Regions from separate parts of the Anaerobacillus sp. 63XJN7_4_ISO-PGPR-S23-413 genome, predicted to be linked through region 1. Evidence: riboswitches for the same ligand, from Rfam matches in the RefSeq annotation. Region 1 holds a riboswitch; each other region holds the start of a gene.
What was found. A riboswitch is a leader RNA that binds a small molecule or an ion and turns the genes downstream of it on or off. The one in region 1 is predicted to bind cobalamin.
Positions count from the first base shown of each region.

Region 2: it holds a riboswitch for cobalamin, as region 1 does, so the genes downstream of both, AC0VYO_RS02040 (acyl-CoA thioesterase) here and AC0VYO_RS17980 (ribonucleoside-diphosphate reductase subunit alpha) in region 1, are expected to answer to the same signal.
Region 3: it holds a riboswitch for cobalamin, as region 1 does, so the genes downstream of both, AC0VYO_RS20325 (ABC transporter substrate-binding protein) here and AC0VYO_RS17980 (ribonucleoside-diphosphate reductase subunit alpha) in region 1, are expected to answer to the same signal.

Region 1 covers NZ_CM149688.1:3,424,876-3,431,928, forward strand. The annotation lists gene proB (glutamate 5-kinase) at 1-586, opposite strand, end outside; gene AC0VYO_RS17975 (ribonucleotide-diphosphate reductase subunit beta) at 744-1,781, opposite strand; gene AC0VYO_RS17980 (ribonucleoside-diphosphate reductase subunit alpha) at 1,796-4,009, opposite strand; cobalamin riboswitch at 4,164-4,339, opposite strand; gene AC0VYO_RS17985 (sensor histidine kinase) at 4,698-6,020, opposite strand; gene AC0VYO_RS17990 (response regulator transcription factor) at 6,007-6,693, opposite strand; gene AC0VYO_RS17995 (hypothetical protein) at 6,840-7,053, opposite strand, start outside.
Region 2 covers NZ_CM149688.1:362,672-369,724, reverse strand. The annotation lists gene AC0VYO_RS02050 (LLM class flavin-dependent oxidoreductase) at 1-106, shown strand, start outside; gene AC0VYO_RS02045 (AI-2E family transporter) at 183-1,262, opposite strand; gene AC0VYO_RS02040 (acyl-CoA thioesterase) at 1,547-2,041, opposite strand; cobalamin riboswitch at 2,156-2,339, opposite strand; gene AC0VYO_RS02035 (DsbA family protein) at 2,511-3,176, opposite strand; gene AC0VYO_RS02030 (DoxX family protein) at 3,192-3,617, opposite strand; gene AC0VYO_RS02025 (threonine/serine exporter family protein) at 3,720-4,166, opposite strand; gene AC0VYO_RS02020 (threonine/serine exporter family protein) at 4,182-4,943, opposite strand; gene AC0VYO_RS02015 (hypothetical protein) at 5,151-6,536, opposite strand; gene AC0VYO_RS02010 (alpha/beta hydrolase family protein) at 6,725-7,053, opposite strand, start outside.
Region 3 covers NZ_CM149688.1:3,934,707-3,941,759, reverse strand. The annotation lists gene sat (sulfate adenylyltransferase) at 1-889, opposite strand, end outside; gene AC0VYO_RS20345 (BlaI/MecI/CopY family transcriptional regulator) at 1,145-1,555, shown strand; gene AC0VYO_RS20340 (M56 family metallopeptidase) at 1,557-2,399, shown strand; gene AC0VYO_RS20335 (DoxX family protein) at 2,459-2,848, shown strand; gene AC0VYO_RS20330 (DsbA family protein) at 2,860-3,564, shown strand; cobalamin riboswitch at 3,705-3,889, shown strand; gene AC0VYO_RS20325 (ABC transporter substrate-binding protein) at 4,024-5,007, shown strand; gene AC0VYO_RS20320 (FecCD family ABC transporter permease) at 4,991-6,031, shown strand; gene AC0VYO_RS20315 (adenosylcobinamide amidohydrolase) at 6,034-7,053, shown strand, end outside.

The sequences.
Region 1 (7,053 bases):
TATCATCAATCTCTGTCAGAGAGTGATGTTTAACAGCCTCAGGGTTCGCTGCCGGATTCGAATCGTAGATACCGTTCACATCTGTTAAAATGATGAGCTCATCTGCATGAACCAGTCCGCTTACAAGAGCTGAAAGCATATCGTTGTCACCAAACTTTAACTCTTCCGTTGAGACCGTATCATTTTCATTAATAATCGGCATGACCCCTCTTGCCAGCAATTCAGAAAGCGTATCAAACGCATTTTTGTATCGTTCTTGATTCGAGAAATCGGGGCGTGTTAAAAGAATTTGAGCGACTGAAATGTTCCGCTGACTGAATTCCTCGATATAAGATTTAATAAGTAAACTTTGACCAAGAGCGGCTGCAGCCTGCTTTCCTTTTAACGTGACGGGTCTTGCTGGATATCCAAGTTCTTTAAAACCTGCCGCAACTGCGCCTGAAGAAACAAGAAGTACTTCATGTCCTTCCTGACGAATTAATGCGAGGGCGTTAACATGATCAATGAGCTTAACTAGATCAATTTCTCCCTTACCGTTTGTTAATGAACTGCTCCCAATCTTAACAACAATTCGTTTCTTTCTCATGTTACATCTCCTTATATGAATACGTTCTTTCACGTTAAAGTACAAAATGATTTTTAGTATCTTACCACAAAATTTCTTTTTTGTCGTACATTACTTTTACTCTTAATGTCTAAAAAAAGATCAACTCATTATTTGAGTTGACCTTTCTTTCATTTCTTTATAAATCATCAAATCCATTATCATCAGACACTTTTGTATACTGACGTGATTTCTGTTCGAAGAAATCACTTTTCCCAGCGTTCACATCCGCGTAGGCTTTGATCCACCGCATAGGGTTCTCTCGGTGACCTTCAAATGGGCGTTCGATACCAAGCTGATTGACGCGATTGTTTGCCATAAATTTAATGTAGTCATTGAGTTCGTTCATTGTAATACCAGGGAAACGATTACCAATAATGTATTCTCCCCATTTCATCTCAAGCTCAGCAGCTTCACGAAATGTATTCGTGATGAAATCATGATTTTCTTTCGTATTCAGTTCAGGATGCTCATTGAACAATTCTTTCACTATATTAACGAACAACGTCACATGCAGCTGCTCATCCCGATTAATATAGTTAATCATTGTTGAGGTAGACACCATCTTTTGATTTCGAGCAAGGTTATAAAAGAAAGCGAACCCGGCGTAGAAGAAAAGCCCTTCAAGAATAATGTCATAAACAATCGATTCAAAAAATGTTTGTGGAGTTGGATTTTTAACAAATGCTTCATAACCAGAAGCAATAAATTGGTTTCGTTCTAGGAGCACGTCATCATGCTTCCAATATTCAAAAATGCGGTCTTGCTCATTTTTATTTACAATGGAAGAAAGTACATAGCTATATGACTGATTATGCACAACTTCCTGGAACGAAAGCACCTGCATGAGCGCAGAAAGGCTTGAATCTGTTAAGTAATCCGCAACCTTACTTGAATAGTCGGTTTGAATCGAATCTAGGAAGGCAAGAAGACCAATAATTTTCTTAAACGTATCTTGCTCATCTTCGCTTAATGCTTCCCATTGCTTCACGTCGTTCGACATATTGATTTCAAACGGAGTCCAAAAGTTTCCTAGCATATTTTTGTACATAGGATATGCCCAGCTAAAGCGGACATCATCCCAGTTTAAAACGTTTGAGCTTTCTCCATTAATAATTCCAGTCGAGCTATTCGGTGCGGAGACATCGTATAGCTTTCTTTGTTGAATCGTAGCCATTTCCAATTCCTCCTTTAGCTTGCGCAGCTTTCACAGTCGTCAATATCTACAGATGTACTTCGTGTATAGTAGGTTGTTTTCAACCCTTTTTTCCAAGCTGTCATATGAATGTTCAATAAGTCCTTCGCTTTTACCGTACTTTGCACATAGATATTAAACGATATTGATTGGTCCACATGACGCTGTCTGGCTGCATTCTGCTCAATACTCCAAAGCTGATCAATGTGATAAGCCGATTTGTAATACCAGGTCGTTTCAGGTGAAAGATCAGGCGCTGTAACGGGAATTTTGTAGTTCTTCTTTTCTTCAGAGTATTCTTTTTGGAAAATCGGATCGATTGATGCTGTTGATCCAGCTATTAAACTTGTTGAACTGTTAGGGGCAACCGCTAAAAGATAGGCGTTTCTGACACCATTCGTTTGGACCCTTTCCTTAAGGGACTGCCATTTTTCACTAACGTAACCTCGTTGCTTAAAGTACTCCCCATTTTGCCAATCAGAGCCTTCAAAGAGAGAGTAGCTTCCTTTTTCAACGGCAAGCTCATGACTTGCCTGTATCGTTAAATAATTGATTGTTTCATATAGTTCGTCCGCATAGTCTGCCGCTTCCTGACTTTCCCAGACAATCTCTTTTTTCGCAAGGAGGTGATGCCAACCAAACGTTCCAAGACCAATGCTTCTATACTTCTCATTCGTTAACTGGGCTTGAGGCACTTCGATCGTATTAATATCGATCACGTTATCCAGCATTCTTACCTGAATTGGAATTAATCGCTCTAGTGCATTAGCTGCAACCGCACGCCCAAGATTAATACTTGATAGATTACAAACGACATAGTCACCAGGCGTTTTCGTAATGATAATTTTACCGTCTTTCGTGATTTCCTCTTCAACAGTCGTTGCACTCATATTTTGCATAATTTCCGTACAAAGATTGGAAGCATAGATCATACCAGCATGCTTATTCGGATTCGCTCGATTCACCGTATCTCGATAGAACATATAAGGCGTCCCAGTTTCCAATTGTGATTTCATAACTCGCTTCATAATCTCAATCGCCGGCACGGTTTTTCTTGAAAGTTCAGGATGGTTCACACATTTCCTATATTTCATACGAAACTCTCCTGATCCTTTTTCTTTGTCATAAGCATCTTCAAGAGAGAACCCCATCACCTGACGGACTTCATGCGGATCAAATAAATACCAGTCTCCACGGTCTTCCACTGCTTCCATAAAGATATCTGGAATACAAAGACCCGTGAAAAGATCATGTGTCCTCATTCGTTCGTCTCCGTTATTAAGCTTGGCATCAAGAAATTCGAAAACATCTTTATGCCAGACATCAAGATATACAGCAACAGCACCTTGACGCTGTCCTAGCTGGTCTACGCTCACAGCTGTATTGTTTAACTGCTTCATCCATGGTAAAACCCCAGATGAATTTCCTTTAAATCCTTTAATATCACTCCCACGAGAACGAATTTTCCCGAGATATGCTCCAATTCCTCCTCCATTTTTCGAAACGGTCGCTACATCTGTATTGCTGTCATAGATTCCTCTAAGACTGTCATCCACCGTATCGATAAAGCATGAGCTTAGTTGTCCATAGCTTTTCCCTGCATTTGAAAGAGTAGGAGTTGCTACTGTCATATATAAATTAGATAGCGCCCAATACGCTTCTTCAATCAGATTTAACCTCTTATCTTTTGGTTCATTTACCATGAGCGTCATAGCAATGACTAGAAAGCGCTCTTGAGGTAATTCATACACATTCTTATCATGATCTGTAGCTAGATAGCGGTCTGCGAGCGTTCGTAGTCCGATGTATGTAAACAAACGATCTCTTGATGGCTCGATTAATTTAGCAACATGCTCTACTTCATTCTTGGAATAAGACTGAAGGAGTGCCTTGTTATAAATCCCTTCATCTGTCAACTGTTGTAGAAGGCGATAGAAGCTTCCCCCACCATATACCTCTTTCTCAGTTCGATGTGAAAGAGACTTACGATAGAGCGAACGAAGATGAAAAGCTGCTGCCACATAAGTCCAGTCAGGTTCTGTTGCGCTAATTCGTTCAAGGGCATTTAAAACTAGAATATTACCAACCTCTTCTTGCGTTGATTCTTCTGAAATACCATCAATTGTTTTTTCAATAAAACTCTCACTAGCAAGTAACGGGTACTCATCTAAGAGCGTTCTTACTTCCTCTATCATTTTTGTTACTGTCATTTCTGCTACAGTACTCATATACCTCTCTCCTTTATCCATCCAAAATAAAAGGCTCACTCTCGGAAGAGTGAGCCTGGAGAAAACGACAACGTATAAATGAACGTACTCGTACATTTACCCTGCCATTTCTCACCCTCAACCCCCGAAGAATAGAAACGTTTTTGACTATACGGCAGGTCTACTGGCTTGTGCTTCTTCCTTGGCAAGCCTTCCCGGAATTAACTCCAGTGGCTTCTTGCCTCGTCCACACGACAGTTGCGGGGACAGCTCCGGATTCAGACCGGATTCCCTATTAAGTCGTTATACGACACCGCATACTCAATTATTTAATTACGTACAATTCACACCATATATAGTATCCGAAACACTTGATAGTTACTAAATATTGATAACCTCATCTTACATGATGCTTTAATTTAGCACAAGCTTTATTGTTACATTGACTTCGATTTATTTCAACTCTAAAGACACTCACCTATCACTTTCAACATGCTCATGCATATATTGTTGATACCTAAAAAAGTTTCCTAAAGGAAAGAAAGGTGAGTATGATGAAAAGATTATCTTCGGTTAATTTTAAGAAATTGGCTGGCTATACACAACTCTGTCAGAAATTTGGTATTTTGAGTGAACAAGAAAGCAAAGAAATTCTACAAAAGTTAAGTGAGCATAAAACATAAAGTTCTAACTACGATTGAAAAGGAAGCGAGATCACGATCCTTCCTCCCTTTTTATTGTCTTCGGCGTAAATGTTACCATTATGCTTTTCTACTATTGTTTTCGTAATCGATAGACCAATGCCAGAACCTGACTTGTCACCTGTATAGAATCGTTCAAAAACGCGCTGTGGATTCTCGCCAAAGCCTTTACCATCATCTTCAACCTCAATATAAACTTGACCATTATCTTGGTGGACATGTACTTCTATAACGGACGAAGCGAATCGAAGGGCATTACCGAATATATTCATAAAAGCTTGCTTCATTTTATCACTGTCCATCTTAACGTCTATGGCATGATCAGTGTCATACCTTACCTCTATTTGCCGTTGATGTGCAAGTGGTTTTACCGCAGTGATGACTTCCATCAACACGTGATGAAGATCGACTACTTCATAAGTAAAAGATTCATCTACTGTTTCTAACCTAGTTAAATAAGAAATGTCCTGCACGATCTTTTTTAAACGCTGCGTTTCTTTCACAATTACTTCAAGACTATACTCGACGTCCTCTCCTACGATTACTTCATCTAGAATCCCTTCCGCATTCCCTTGAATGGCCATTAGAGGTGTTTTTAATTCATGAGACGCATTTTGAAGGAATTCCTTCTGATCAAAATCATTTTTTCGAAGTTGCTCCGTTAGTTCTTGAAACGTCTTAGCAAGTTCATTGATTTCATCCTTTGTTTTAAGCGTCAACGGGGGTTGTTCCTTGCGCATCGTAAATTCCCTCATGTGGTTGGCAAGTAATCGAATTGGCCCCGCTATTCCTTTCTGCATAATAGCAGCAAGGAGCACGGCAACAGCAGCAGATACTAAAAGACTAACAGCCTGTGATTGCTGAATAATCCGATTGAAACCTTCAAGACTTTCTACCTTCGTAAATAGCACAATACTGCCAACTTGCTCTCGTGAAAGACTAATTGGCACTTCCTCTGTAACGTATAATTTTCCTTTGTTTTCTTCATAATCAATTCGAACTACTTCATCGACATTCGAATAAATTGCCTTCTCGTTTGCATTATAAATTATAAATTGAGATGAGATTAAATTGCCTGCCATTTCAATTCTTCTGCGATCAAGTAACCTATTTGGTGAATTTTCGCCCTTCCACTGTCGATCTTCGAGCATTTGACTAATTTGCAATCCCTCTTTTTGCAGCTGTTCTCTCGTTTCGCGCACAAGATATTCTTGAAACAAATATTGAAATGAAATAGTAGTAATAAGCAGAATAACAACAATAAGAACGATATAACTAAGAAACAATTTGGTACCGATATTAACCTTCTTCATCGATTTTATAGCCATACCCCCAGACTGTCGCAATCTTCGCTTGCGCATTTGCATCTGACATCTTTTTACGTAGCCTTTTCACAAGGTCATCAATAATCCTGCCATCACCTACATATTGATAACCCCAAATGGCTTCAATTAATCTCTCTCTTGTAAACGGTTGTCCTGAATGTTGGAGGAGATAGGCGAGCACATCGTACTCTTTCGGCGTTAAAGCCATTTCTTCCTCATTCACTAATAACAGTCTTTTTTTCTTATTTAAACGTACGTTCTGAACAGTGATTTCTTGTGAAGAATGGTTTTTCTCTAGGCGATTCATCCGTTTGAATAGATTCTTAATACGCACAACAAGTTCTCTAGGGCTAAAAGGTTTCGTTAAGTAATCATCAGCACCAAGTTCAAGGCCTAGTATCCGATCAAGCTCTTCATCTCTTGCGGAAACAACGATAACGGGAATGTAAGAATACTTTCTTAACCGTCGAAGGAGTTCAAGTCCATCAACATTTGGCATCATAATATCTAATACTAATAAATCGGGTTCAATTGTTTCTAGAGCACTTAACACTTCTGCCCCATCTGTAAAGGTTGAGACAATAAACCCTTCTTTTTTTAAATACTTCTCTAAAATATCACGTATATTTTGTTCATCATCTATCACAAAAACGTGCTGCATCTCTCTCAACTCCGTTCCCTTTTCACATCTTAGACGAAATGTGCTTTTCATACTCTTTATATTATCCTAGCCTTATCTGACAGTAAATCAGCCGCATGTCTTCAAAACATACGAAAGAGATAGGGGGCCCCTATCTCTCGCTAAGATTAGCTAAGTTTTTCAATCAGCTGATCAAGTATATCATTTTTTTGTTTCACAATTTCTTGAGCCTGCTCTCGCTTGGCTTCCATCTCTTCGCGCATTTCTTCTCTTGCGGCTTTCTCTTCGTCGGTTAACTCTGGACGCTCTCCACTTTCTTCAAGTTCCTGCTTCTTAGACTCTCTCTCTTCATGAGCAGCCTGTGCTTCATCATGCATCGCA
Region 2 (7,053 bases), 1.2 Mb from region 1:
ATTAGCCGAACACTATCAAACTGAAGAATTCATGGTTCTCACAAACATACATGATTTTGATGAGCGAAGAAAATCATATGAGCGTCTTGCACATATTTATTTATAAGGCGATTACTCAACATGTTTTTAGGTGTTACTCAAATAAAAGCCCCTACTTCTCAATGAAGTAGGGGCTTTTACCGTTATTCAGTTAATTCGGATCGATGCCGTATTCGATAAAATTCATAGAAATTCTTAACGATGACCTTAATGACGGAGTAAAGTGGAATAGCAATCAGCATCCCAATGAACCCATATAAAGCCGCTGCTACAATTAGTAGTAAAATGATGGTTAAAGGGTGTATGTTTAACCTTTTACCTAAGACAACAGGCGCTACCAGGTTTCCTTCTAACTGTTGAACAACTATCGTAATAATAATCACATACAAGGCTAACATCGGTTCTTGTGTTAAAGCGACAACCAGAGCAGGTATCACACCAATAATTGGTCCGAAAAATGGGACCACTGCTGTGATCATCACAAATAGTCCTAATATTAATGCATAAGGTAGTCCAATGATTAAATAACCAACATACATTAAGACACCGTCTACGATTGCTACAATAATTTGTCCAATAATATAGGCCGATAAAGTTTTATCAACCTTATGAAGGATCTGTTCTCCTTCACTCTGATGTTTATTAGGAATAAATCTCAGGAGAAATGGGCTTAATTTATGATCATCTTTAAGAAAATAGAATAAGACAAAAGGTACGATTACAAGGACTGTCGTAGCACTTGTTAATGCACTCACAACCTGCATAATGTGATCACCGAGGCTTTGCGTTAAATTACCTAAATAGCTCGTTGCTTTTTGTTGGAGGTTTTCTACAGAAAGCATCCCCATATCATTTTTCTCCATCATTTTCTCAGCTTCTTTTGCTGATTCTTTCAGCTTCTCAGGCAACTCCTTCGAAAACTCTGACACCTGACTCTGAATCGGGTTTGCTAGAAAAGTGAATCCAGTATAGAGGATACCCGCAATCCCTATAAACACAATTAAAATCGCGACAATATCTGATACAAATGGAATCTTTTTTAATAACTTAACAATAGGCTTGATTGCATAATACAAAAAACCAGCAATTAGTACTGGATAAAACAATGTACCTATAATTGTTTTCACCGGTTTCAATAAATCTAATTCTGTCAAAAAGAAAAAACAGATTAATAATAGAATAATACCTGTTATATACTTGAAGAAATCATGTCTAATCCACATTGGCCGTCTCCTTTGTTTTTATTCATTTCACTCTCATCCCTATACCACTCAACACTCTTTTACTAACTTGATTTCCACAAAAAGTTTCCGATTCCAGGGGATCTAAAAAGGAACCTCTCTCGTAAATATTGTTTCTATTAGAGTGAGGGGTGATTCCCTCTCCTATCAGCTAGATGTGGTTTTAAATACAAAACAACCATCTTTTAGGAATGAACCAAAATATAACGATAAAATGTCTCACGACTAACAAAAGAGAGCCGGAATACTCCAGCCCTCTTTTCTGGTTATAACAACGTTAGGATTCCCCCTAGATTCTTGCTTGTTTCTTTACGATCCAATCTTGTTTGAGCTCGTTTTTGGGCTAGCTCGTTAAGCTGCTTTTCCCCTTCAGTTTCCGGCTGAATTCCAGGTACTTTCATTGGTCTACCGTCGAGAAGGGCTACAAACGTAATAAAACACGTCGCTGCTATACGATTGGCACCCGTTAAAAGGTGTTCGGCGTTTACTTTCACAAAAACTTCCATTGAGCTTTTACCCGTCCATATGACAAAAGCTTCATAATGAATCGAATCCTCTTCCGTTATAGGATGTAAAAACTCCACCGTATCCATAGACACTGTCACGCATTCTAGACGAGAATGCCTTGTCGCCGCGATTGATGCTAGCATATCCATATCGGCAAGGAGTTTACCCCCAAATAATGTCCCATGGCTGTTAAGGTCAGGCGGAAAAATACGGCTGCTCTTATACACTCTTGATTCGCTTACATTCTTTTTCATATCATCTCTCCTTTTCTAAACAATAAAAAATGCATACTCTTTTCATAAGAGCATGCATAACAAATAGACTTTTCACAGTCTTCTCCGTTACACCCCCCTATCGTCCGTAGGTCAATCAGTGCTTTAGAAAAGGCAGGTCTCCTGGCTTGAAGCTTTGTTGAACGAATGCCCCTTCCCTATCATTGATAAGTGGGGTAACGCACCGTCCTTACTTCTTACAGTGGCGGGACCGCATTGGATTTTCACCAATTTCCCTATTAAGTACTGAAATCAGTACACCTTTTCCATTTTATTCAATTGTACTTCTCTATTCTTCATGCCGGGGATCTAAAAGTCAATACCATTCGTTAATCAAACGTTTGTTTAACTATTTATACCTTAAACAAACGTTTATTTAATGATTTTTGCCGGCAGAGGAACCCATTAATTAGAATGCAACAAAAAAAAGACGCCTTCACAGCGCCTTAATTTATTCGTCGGTTGAATCCTCAACCATTTGTTTCAATTCAGATAAACTCGTTCCGTCAAAACGCTTACCATCTACAAATAAGGTAGGCGTTTCTGAAACATTCTTTTTATTTGCATAAGCAAGGTCAGATTCTACTCGTTTCTCACCTGCACCACTCTTATAGGCTTTAACAACTCTGTCCGCTTCTTCTTCACTAACTAGACCACTAAGGGTTTTCGTTAAGAAAGATTCAGTTAAAACATCTTTCGTCTCAGATCCTTTTTTATGTTTGTCATACAGAACATGATGAAATTGCCAAAATACATCATTACCTAATTCTTGATAAACAACCTCAGCAAATTCAGCAGCCCTCGTGGAATCTTTATAGAGGAACGGATAATGGACAAAGTAAAATTTTGCTTTCTCAGTTGCTAATAATTCCTCTTGGATTTTTGGAAGCAAAGATTCATTAAAGGATTGACATGAAGAGCATTTATAATCACCAAATTGCACAATTTCAACTGGCGCTGTTTCCTCACCCAAGTGCGGTTGAGACTCTAATTTAAATCCTTTTGTATTTGCAAATGGATGAAACAGAAAGTTAATAAACAAAAATAGAATAACGAGTCCCGCAAATAATAATAACCATCTGGCACCCGGTTTTAACTTCTTTTTTGGTTTAGCCATTCAGTCACTTCCTCTTTAATCCTTTGTTACTTTCTCCTGATCGATCTTAAACGACCAACCTTTTCTCTTAAGGTATGTTGAAAGACTATATGGACCGCCGCCTCCTAGAAATAAAGACACTGACATAGCTAGAAAAGCAATGTCTAGTTCATAACCGCCCAGCATTCCAGTTGATCTCTTTACAAAGAGAAGAGCTCCTAATAAAATCATGGAAAACAGTACGCTGACAATTCGCGTTCCTAAGCCGAAAATCATCAAAACTCCTCCAGTTAACTCAACTATAGCCACAACATAAGCAAGAAAACCAGAAATACCGATCGTCTCAAAAAAAGCTACTGTATTCGTGATCCCTTCAGAAAACTTTAAAAAACCATGAGCAAAAAAAAGCATACCTACGACCAATCGAATTGTTAACAACCCGAGATGGGGATAGGTTTTCATTATTGATCCTCCCCAGATACTAACATTATTTGACACCGTTCGACACAGTTATCCAACTAAACGTTATCATAATGAATGCCTACATTGCAAAAGGATGAAGACCTATTTCTGACCCCTTGCGAGTGTGGAATGCCGAATGATTTGATTGATCACTTCCGAAAATACTAACCCTACTGCAATGGATCCCGATATCATAAATGCTCTGGCTGCAAGGTTAATGGCACTATTGTAATCATTTTGAACGAAATTCCTCATCGCATCGTAAGCCAGACCACCTGGAACAAGCGGAATAATCCCCGCTACACTAAATATAATGACTGGTGTCCGATACACCTTTGCAAAAACCTGACTAATAACAGCGATGACAAATGAGGCTGTTACAGTGGCGATGACAGCATCAATACCTGATGCCTCCATTCCGTAATAAATCATCCAGCCACACATGCCAACAAACCCGCCTTTAATAAGGGAGGATTTAGGAGCGTTAAATAATAATCCAAACGCTGCACTTGCCACAAAGCTCGTCAAAACCTGAGCAATAATTGTCATAATTGTCCTCCCTTTCTATAAAAATGATACAACAAGGGCAATGCCTGCTCCAATCGCAAATGCGGTAAGAAAGGCCTCTGCGCCTTTAGATAGGCCAGATATTAAATGCCCCGCCATTAAATCCCTTACAGCATTCGTGATTAATAGACCAGGAACAAGTGGCATCACTGAACCAATAATAATTTTATCAAGTTGCCCACCGATTCCAGTAGACACAAAAAGGACAGCGAGTAATCCTATGACAAATGAAGCAAGGAACTCTGAGAAGAATTTTATCGGTACAAGGCGGTTAAATAGTGAAACACTATAAAAGCCACCTCCCCCTGCAAGAACTGCCGGAAGAAAATCTCCCCACTCCCCTTGAAACATAATTAGAAAACAACCGCTTGCAATCGCAGCAGCAACTAACTGCTTAGGAAATGTATACCGCTCGGTCATTTTATCCAATTGGTCAAGCTCTTCATAAGCTTCCTTAATCGAAAGACCACCGCTGCTAATTCTCCTCGATATACTATTTACCTTCGTTACTTTATCTAAATCCGTCGTGCGCTCTGAAATGCGCATCAACTGTGTTTTGGAAGGTTCAGGACCTTCTAAAGAGAAAATAATCCCAGTAGGGGTTACGTAACTATTCGAATGCGTTGCCCCATAAGCGTCTGCAATTCTAGTCATCGTATCTTCTACACGGTAAGTTTCACCGCCATTTTGCAGCATTACCTTTCCAGCCAAAAGGCATACTTGAATAATGTCATAGGCATAACTCGTTTGATTTTCCATACGTCGCTCCTGACAACCGTGAAGTATTCATTGTTCGTTGTTTCTTAGTTTATATGAACCTACTTATGTTTATCAAATGTAATATAAAAAGAAGACGACCATTTTGAATGTCACTTTAACAAAAAGGCTATGTTAGCTTATACTGTTGATTCCCGATTTAAGGCTCATTAATATAGCCAAAAAAAATAGCGCTGGCATAAGCCAGCGCTATTGTTGAGACACTCTTTGCATTTTAGAATAAATCGACATATAGGTATTCGATTCCTCCACTTTACCCATCTCACGATATACCTTCGTCAACCACTGAACAGGGGTTGGGTCCGTTGGATGCAGCTCCATCTCCCAATCGAAGCAGGTAATTGCTTCATCATATTGTTTAAGTTTATGGTAGAGCTTACCTAGCTGAAATTGCTTATCTGGATCATCTTGAATATCCGCCATTATTTGTAGCGTTGATAGGATAGAGAGATCTTGGTTTTTCTCGAATAAAGGCTTCACCCAGCTATAGACGTATCCCAATCCAAATTCATGCAGCATCCTAGGGATAAGTGCTTGAAGTAAACCATCTAGATAAGGACGATTTTCTTTACGTTCCAAACAGCTTTGAAGGGAAGGATAATCAAAGGTTTTGAAATTTGTAGTCTCATCTTGAAATGCACTTAGAAGAAGGTCATATTCACTTTGGGTGATTTCACCTTTTCGTTCTGTCATTAATTGAATGGCTTCACTTGTTTTATTTAAATACATTAGAGCTTGAAAAGCATTGTTTCTTAGAGTTTTATGGTGAGGTGCTTCTGCATACATCAATGATAGCAGACGGGCTCGCTCAGATTCAGAGAGCGTAACATCGATGAGAGATAGTGGGTCCAGATCATCCTCTTCAGGTGATTGGAGATAGAGGTAAAGGCGTAAAGCGGATCGTTCAATAACACGTTTTTCTTTACGAAGGATTGATTCAAGGTAGGCTTGATGTGCTTGAAGGTCATCATAAGCCTGAATTTCAGCAAAAAGCGGATCAACTTCTTTAAGACCATCATGATCTCCTTCATAAAAGCTTCTAACTTTTTGATATTCTAATTTCCGCGATAGTTCGATCGCCCATTTATTTGTTGGATCGAAATAAAGCATCACAGCTAAAATTTGAAACGCCATCCGTAATTGGCCATTTCTGCGGTAGTCATAAAAATGCTTTCGCATTAATTTAATAATGGTTTCGGTTGAGAGAAATGAATCAAAATAAGAAAAGATAAAGGATGTTTCTTGAGGGGTGTACCGCTTCTGTACAGATTGAAAGACTTGCTTTGTAGATTTAAGATGAAGTGTTCGATCAGCTAGAAAGTGATCAATAAGCGGGTGAGGTGCTTGGAGTACGATCCCTTTCTGGAAAGCTTTCTCAATAAGAGATCCATTTTTAACTTCTGCCGTTTTTCCAGTAATGAAATCATCTTTATAAAAGAAAAGGTAGAAGTTACTTCCATCTGTCTTCTTAGCTTCTATAATCTTCATTCTTTGATGAATTACGAGTCGCTCAACACGTAATTGGACTTGTCGTTGATTCGAGATAACAGTAACACGTTGTGGTTGCTCGATCATTAAAATCCCTCCCGGGCAGAGCTGATTTTTAAACCTTCCACCTTTATTTTACCACTCCATTCATCAGGAAGAAAGTGATCATTCTTGAGCTTGAAGAAGCTGCTAAAATAAACGATTAGTTAAACCTGCTTTAGACAATTTAAGGATGAAGCTAAAAATTCATTTGTTGAGGTTTCTTCTCCATATGCCTATCGCTTTTTTAACCATTCCGATACAAGTTTGATTAGCTCTGAATCTATAGGATGCTTTACCTGCTTCTTGTAATCATTGATGATACTCGAGAAACGATGTTCTACTTTCGTTTTTCGTAAAACATGAGTTAGGTCATCAACAATATAATGTTCACATTCACCTTTAACAAGAAGACAAACGTCTTTCACCTGCTCCTTCTTTACCTGAACATCTTTTGAGCCAGTAATTGCAATAACTGGACACTCTACCTCACTTAAATATTCGCGCACGTCAAACTTCTCATGTTCACGATTCCATTTCGCGTTTATTTTCTGACCATTGTATC
Region 3 (7,053 bases), 510 kb from region 1:
ACGTATCGTAATAATCGCCAACACCTGCGTGATCACGGCCGACGATAAAATGTGTGCAGCCAAAGTTCTTCCGAACGAGACTATGAAAAATCGCCTCGCGCGGGCCAGCATACCTCATCGCGGCTGGGAATACGGAGAGAATGACGCGATCAGACGGATAATAGTTTTCTAAAAGAGCGCTGTAGCTTTTCATCCGAATATCCGCTGGAATGTCATCTTTCTTCGTTTCGCCAACGAGTGGATGGATGAGAAGGCCATCAACGGTTTCAAGTGCCGTCTTTTGAAGGTATTCATGTGCGCGATGAATCGGATTGCGCGTTTGAAAGCCAACGATTGTTTTCCAGCCGCGCTGTTGGAATGTTTCTCTTAATTCTGCCGGCGTTTGAAAATGGTCTTGAAGAGCTGTTGGGTGCTGAAGGAGCGTGATTGGGCCACCGAGGTTAAACGCTTCCTGCTCGTACGTTTTTTGAACGCCTGGATGCTCAGCGTCGTTCGTTCCATAGACGCGTCGAGCTTCTTCTGTTTTGTCTGTTTCATAAATATCTTCTACTTCCATTAATCCATAGATTTCCCCGTCTTCACCCTTCAGGCAAACAGTAGGACTAGTAAAAATCTTGTCACGCGTTTCTTTGGATACAGAAAGCGTAATAGGCAAGCTCCAGATTGTCCCATTTGCGAGCCTCATTTTAGTTAAAACGTGCGTATAATCTGTTTGATTCATAAAGCCCGTTAACGGACTAAAAGCACCGATTGCGATCATATATAAATCGGATAAATTCCATGGTGTTAAGGTGACGACCGGAAACATTGTGGCCTTCTCGAGAAGCGCCAGGCGATCCTCTTCACATGGAATGCGGTTTATTAGCTGACCGCCATGTGGTTCTATCATAAATAAATCTCCCTTCTTGCTTGTTCACATATAGAGTTGCTACTAGCTTATGAAAGAAGGAGAGGAGAAGAGAGGGCTAATGAGAAAAATGGATGAGGGGTGTGTTTTTAAAGGGGGTCAGGCGCGAGCCTGACCCCCTTTAAAAACAACTGTCTCCGCACGAAAGACACTCCAACACATTCGAAGATATCCTCTCTTTTCCTTCTTGACCCTACTATCCTTTTGGACTACACTGTGTAGTGTGAGGTGGAAGCGATGAAAATTCATCAGTTCAAAACGAATGAAACAGGGTTAAACCGCTTTTTCGGCTCTCTTGAAGCGAAGGTTATGGACATACTCTTTGAAGGTCCAGAAATGACGATCAAAGATGTGAAACAGAAGCTTGATCAAGAGAAAAGTACGAACTTTAACACGGTTATGACGGTCATGAATCGTCTCGTGGATAAAGGAATTCTAGTAAAACGAGTTGAAAAGCGCACGTCAATGTTTAAGCCGCTTCTATCGAAAGAAGATTTTTTACAAACGCAATCGAAGGAATTAACAAAGGATCTAATGGATGAATTTGGTCCGCTTGCTGTGAATCATATGCTTGATGCGCTCGATGAAGCGGATCCAGTTTTGATCGAAAAGCTTGAGCAAAAAATCAAGCAGCTAAAGGAGAAGTAAGATGAGAATAAAACAGCCGCGATTTTTGTTTATGCTGTCTTTTTTTCTTGTAGCCACGATGATTGTTCAAATGTCACTATACAGTCTGCATTTATATTCGAACTGGACGCTTATGTTAAGCGTACTTGAAGCCTGCCATAATATGCTTCGCGCGATCGGTTTATCATCTATGAACATGCTATTAGAAGTTCTGATTCTCTCAACATTTTCATTAATCGTGATGATGATCGTGAAGCAAATTTATCGATATGTCACCTTTTCGAAACGGCTGTCGCTTCTTCGTGAAGACACTGTCACACAGGTAGTCATTCGGAATTTCGATTTAGGAAAGCAGGCACTCCAGGTGATTAGAAGCGATGAGCCTATCGCGCTTACATATGGAATGATTAAACCCAAAATAGTTCTTTCGACTGAACTAGTTAGCCTGTTGAGCAAAGAAGAGCTGCGCGCCGTGATTTATCACGAAACTTTTCATCAGCAGCATCGTGATCCATTGAAAAAATTTATCATCACCCTTCTCGTCCACGCGCTTTGGTACGTGCCGATTTTGAAATGGGTATCAAATCACTATCACACGCTACGCGAAATTGCCGCGGATCGGTTTGCGATGAAAGAAGCAAATATGCTTGATCTTAGTAGCGCGTTATTAAAACTATTAAAAAGCGATCACAGACAGCGTCATGCTTTTGCTGTATCTTTTGCGGAAACGTCTGTGAACGATCGCATACAACATATTCTTGCGCCAGAAAAAGAAGTGCACGTAACGTTGCCTGTTGGGACAGTACTTTACTCACTTTATATTGTGTTAGGGTTATCCATCATGTTTATGGTGGCGACACCCTAATTCTTTTTCGGAAACAAACACTACATATCGTAGTGTTAAAATTAGGAGGGAATTAATTTATGAATTTATCACAAAACGTTGCCCTTGTCGTACTACGAATCGTTCTCGGTCTTATTTTTACGGTTCACGGCCTAGATAAATTTGCTGGAGGGATTGGAAATACCGCTGGATTTTTCGAGAGCATTGGCATTTTGGGTGGTTTAGCGTATGTCGTTGCAACGATTGAACTAGTCGGAGGTCTTCTTATGATCGTAGGACTAGGCACACGCATTGTTTCTTTGCTTTTCATGATCGTCATGCTAGGAGCGATCTTTACGGTTAAACTAACGACAGGATTTATCGGAGGGTATGAATTGGATCTTGCTCTTCTCGGTATGTCAGTCGCTGTTTTGATTAGCGGAGGTGGAGCCATTTCCGTTGATTACAAATACTTTTCGAAACAATCATAGGAGGAAGAATCATGGCAAATAAGAATAAGAAAAAGCAACCGAACAAGCAAACAATAGCTAATGCGCAGAAAAAATCGAAAGCATGGATCTACTGGTTAGTGGCCGCTGTCGCTGCAGTTATCGTAATCGTGATCGTCGTTTCAAGCGGCTCGAGTTCTGATGGTTCAGAGGAAAAAGCGATGGAGCAACCATTTCTCGGTGATGAAAATGCGCAGGTAGAAGTGATTGAATTTGGAGATTACAAATGTCCTTACTGTAAAGCATTCGAACAGTCTTTTTTCCCGCAAATTGATCAAGAGTTAATTCAAACAGGGGAAATCAAATTCTCGTTTATCAACTATCCATTTATTAATGTTGATTCCGATCGCTCAGCGGAATTTGCTGAAGTGGTGTACCAGGAGCTTGGGAATGACGTGTTCTGGGAATTCCACTCATTAATGTATGAAAAGCAAACAGAAGGCACGGAAAAGCAGGACATCTACACAGAAGATTACCTTGTAGACACGCTAAAAGAAGTGACTGATGAAGAAAAAGCTGAACAGGTTCTTGCAGCTTTTAAAGATGGCGAAGGAGAAGCGGCGATCGACTACGACTTATCGAAAGCCCGTGATCTCGACGTTACTGGCACACCAGCTCTCTTTGTGAACGGCGAGCCGTTTGAAGGACAAACAATTGATGACCTGAAGAAAATGGTAGAAGAAGCGAAGGAAGAGTAAAGGAATTACCATCATTGTCCACCGTGGGTGGACAATGATGGTTTTTTGTTTGTGAAGGGGGTCAGGCGCGAGCCTGACCCCCTCAAAACACAACTGTTCCCCCCACTCCCGCAATCATGTATAATAAACCTGTTACCAATTACATAGTGATCGATTCAGGTGTCTTTTCAATGAAGACTTAATAGGGAAGCTGGTGCAATTCCAGCGCGGTCCCGCCACTGTAAATGGTCGCCTGCTGCAGAATCCACTGTTCGAAACAGCGAATGGGAAGGAGCAGCATGCGATAACCATGAGCCAGGAGACCTGCCTGAATCAAGCGCGAACAGCCTACGAGGATAGGGATGTGCGAACGGATTCAGGTGCCTTTATGCACCGTTACTTCCATTCGACCATCTTCATGCCCTCGTGCGTGGGGATTTTTTAGTTTAGAGACATCAGAAAACAGGAGGAGAAACACACATGAAAAAGCTTTATTCACTACTCGTTTTACTTTTTCTCGTTACAGGAACCATCGCAGGTTGCGGAGCGAGTGAAGAGAACAGCGCGACAAATGAAGGAAATGCGAATACAGAGCAAGCTGAACAGTCAGAAGATAGCGCTTTCCCAGTAACGATAACGGATGCGTTGGACGAGGATGTTACGATCGAAAAAGATCCTGAAAAAATTGTCTCCTTAATCCCGAGTAACACTGAGATCCTTTTCGACCTGGGAGCAGGGGAAGAAGTAGTTGGCGTATCTGACTTCGCCAACTATCCAGAAGAAACGGCTGATATTGAAAAAATCGGCGGCATGGAATTTAACGTGGAGAAAATCATTTCTCTAAAGCCTGATCTCGTACTTGCACACGGCTCAAGCGCACATAACTCAGAAGCAGGTCTACAGCAGCTTCGTGATGCTGGAATCACTGTACTCGTTGTGAACGATGCGAAAAGCTTCGATGAAGTGTACGCTTCCATCGAAATGATTGGACAAGCAACCGGTGAAACGGAAGAAGCGGAAACCGCGATCGATGAAATGAAGCAAGATCTTGAAGGCATTCAAGCAAAAGCAGAAAGCATTAGTGAAGAAGATCAGAAAAATGTCTTCGTCGAAGTTGCCCCTGCGCCTGAAATCTACTCTCCAGGGAAGAATACGTTTATGGATGACATGCTAACGATGATTCACGCGAAGAACGTGACGCACGATCAGGAAGGCTGGAACCAGGTGGATCAGGAAGCGATTATCAAAGCGAATCCTGACGTGATCATCACAACGTACGGTTACTATACAGAGAAGCCAGTTGAACAAGTGTTAAGCCGCGACGGCTGGCAAGACGTGACGGCTGTCAAAGATGAGCAGGTTGTTGATGTGCACTCTGACCTTGTTACGCGCTCTGGCCCTCGTCTTACTGAAGGAGTAGAGGAACTTGCAAAAGCGGTTTACCCGGATGTTTTTGCTGAATAAACGTTTAATTGCCTATCCGATTGCGATAGCACTCTTAATTGGTGCCATGCTCCTTGGCATTTCAATCGGTACTGTTTCAGTTCCAGTGCTTACCATTCTAAAATTAATCGGAAGCGAAGTTTTACACCTTCCATTCATAGGCAAAACCGATCCAATGTTTACAACGATTGTGATGGATATTCGCTTGCCACGCGTCATTTTGGCAGGTCTAGTGGGGGCGTCTCTTGCGATAGCAGGGGCCGCCTTTCAAGGTCTTTTGCGTAATCCACTAGCGGATCCGTACGTGCTCGGCGTTTCATCCGGAGCATCAGTTGGAGCGGTACTCGTGCTGTTTTTCAACCTGTCCATTCCGTTTGTCGGCATGTTCACCCTACCAGTTATGAGCATCGCTGCATCGATTCTCACGATTTTCCTCGTGCTCTTTTTCGCACGACAAATCGAGCGATCGATGCGCGTGGAGACGATCATCCTAACAGGAATTGTGTTTAGCTCATTCCTTGGCTCACTCCTGTCACTTATGATCGCCTTAACAGGAGAGGAGCTTCGTCAAATTATCGGCTGGCTCCTTGGAAGCGTGTCGATGCGCGGATGGGAATACATCGGGATCATTCTTCCCTTTTTCATCATTGGATCAGGGATCCTGCTCTTTAGCAGCAAGGAGCTGAACGCGATGTCTTTTGGTGAAGAACGCGCTCAGCATATCGGCGTGAACGTCGCGAAACGAAAGCTTTGGATTCTAATCGGCGGCTCGATTTTAACAGGGGCAGCTGTTGCGGTTTCAGGAACGATTGGTTTCGTTGGCCTTGTGATTCCGCATTTAACGCGCCTCCTATGGGGTCCGGATCACAGGCATTTACTGCCACTCTCCATTTTACTTGGAGCTGCTTTTCTAATCATCGCTGATTTAATTTCAAGAACGATCATTTCACCAACTGAGCTGCCGATTGGCGTCATCACATCGCTTATCGGTGCCCCGGTATTTGCCATCATTTTAATACGAAGACGTAAGGAAAGAAGAGGATAAGCATGCTAAGCGTACATTCTGTTACAGGAGGATACCCCGGTCACGACGTACTTGATGACATTTCGTTTGATGTGAATCAAGGTGAGCTTCTCGGCATCGTTGGACCAAACGGAAGCGGCAAAACGACTATTTTTAAAATGGTTAGCGGCATTCTAAAGGCAAAGTCCGGCTCAATTATGCTCAAAGATAAGTCGCTCTCAAGCTACTCAGCGAAACAGCTGGCGCGCGTGCTCGCGGTTCTTCCACAGCATGCGGATCAGGCTTTTCCTTATACCGTTAAAGAAACCGTTTCGCTCGGACGCTACGCCCATCAGACGGGATGGTTTCAAATGTGGAGCGAGTATGACGAGGCGGTTGTACAGCGTACAATGGAGCAAACGGGAACCGCCGCCTTCGCGGATAACTACGTGAACGAACTCTCAGGCGGTGAGCGTCAGCGCGTCTTTCTCGCACAGGCGCTTGCGCAGGAACCCGAGATTCTCTTATTAGACGAGCCGACGAACCACCTCGACCTTTCTTATCAAAAAGAACTGCTCGATCTCTTAAAAAAATGGACGCGCGAACAGGGGCTAACAGTGATTTCGATTTTTCACGACTTGAATCTGGCAGGTCTGTACTGTGACCGCCTGCTTCTTCTTGAAAATGGGAAAATCAACATGCACAACAAGCCAAATGACGTTCTAAACGAACAGCGCATTCAATCGGTTTATCGCACAAAAATTGAAAAGCATCCGCATCCGACCGTGCCAAAGCCACAAATGCTGTTATTGCCAGAAAAACAGGCAGAGGATCAAAGCAATCTTACCATTGATGAGCGCTACCTTAAGCGGTCAGATAACATGATCACTCTCACGACACCATTTCCGCTTCGGACGATGTCTTCTGGTGTCGTAGGATCTGGAACTGGCTGGTATCGCACGTTCGTCAACCGACACGTCCCTAAAAGCTACAGCTGCTCAGATCATAAAGAAGAAATGGCGACGTTTTTAGAGGAGCACGGCATCGATCCGACAGAAACAGTT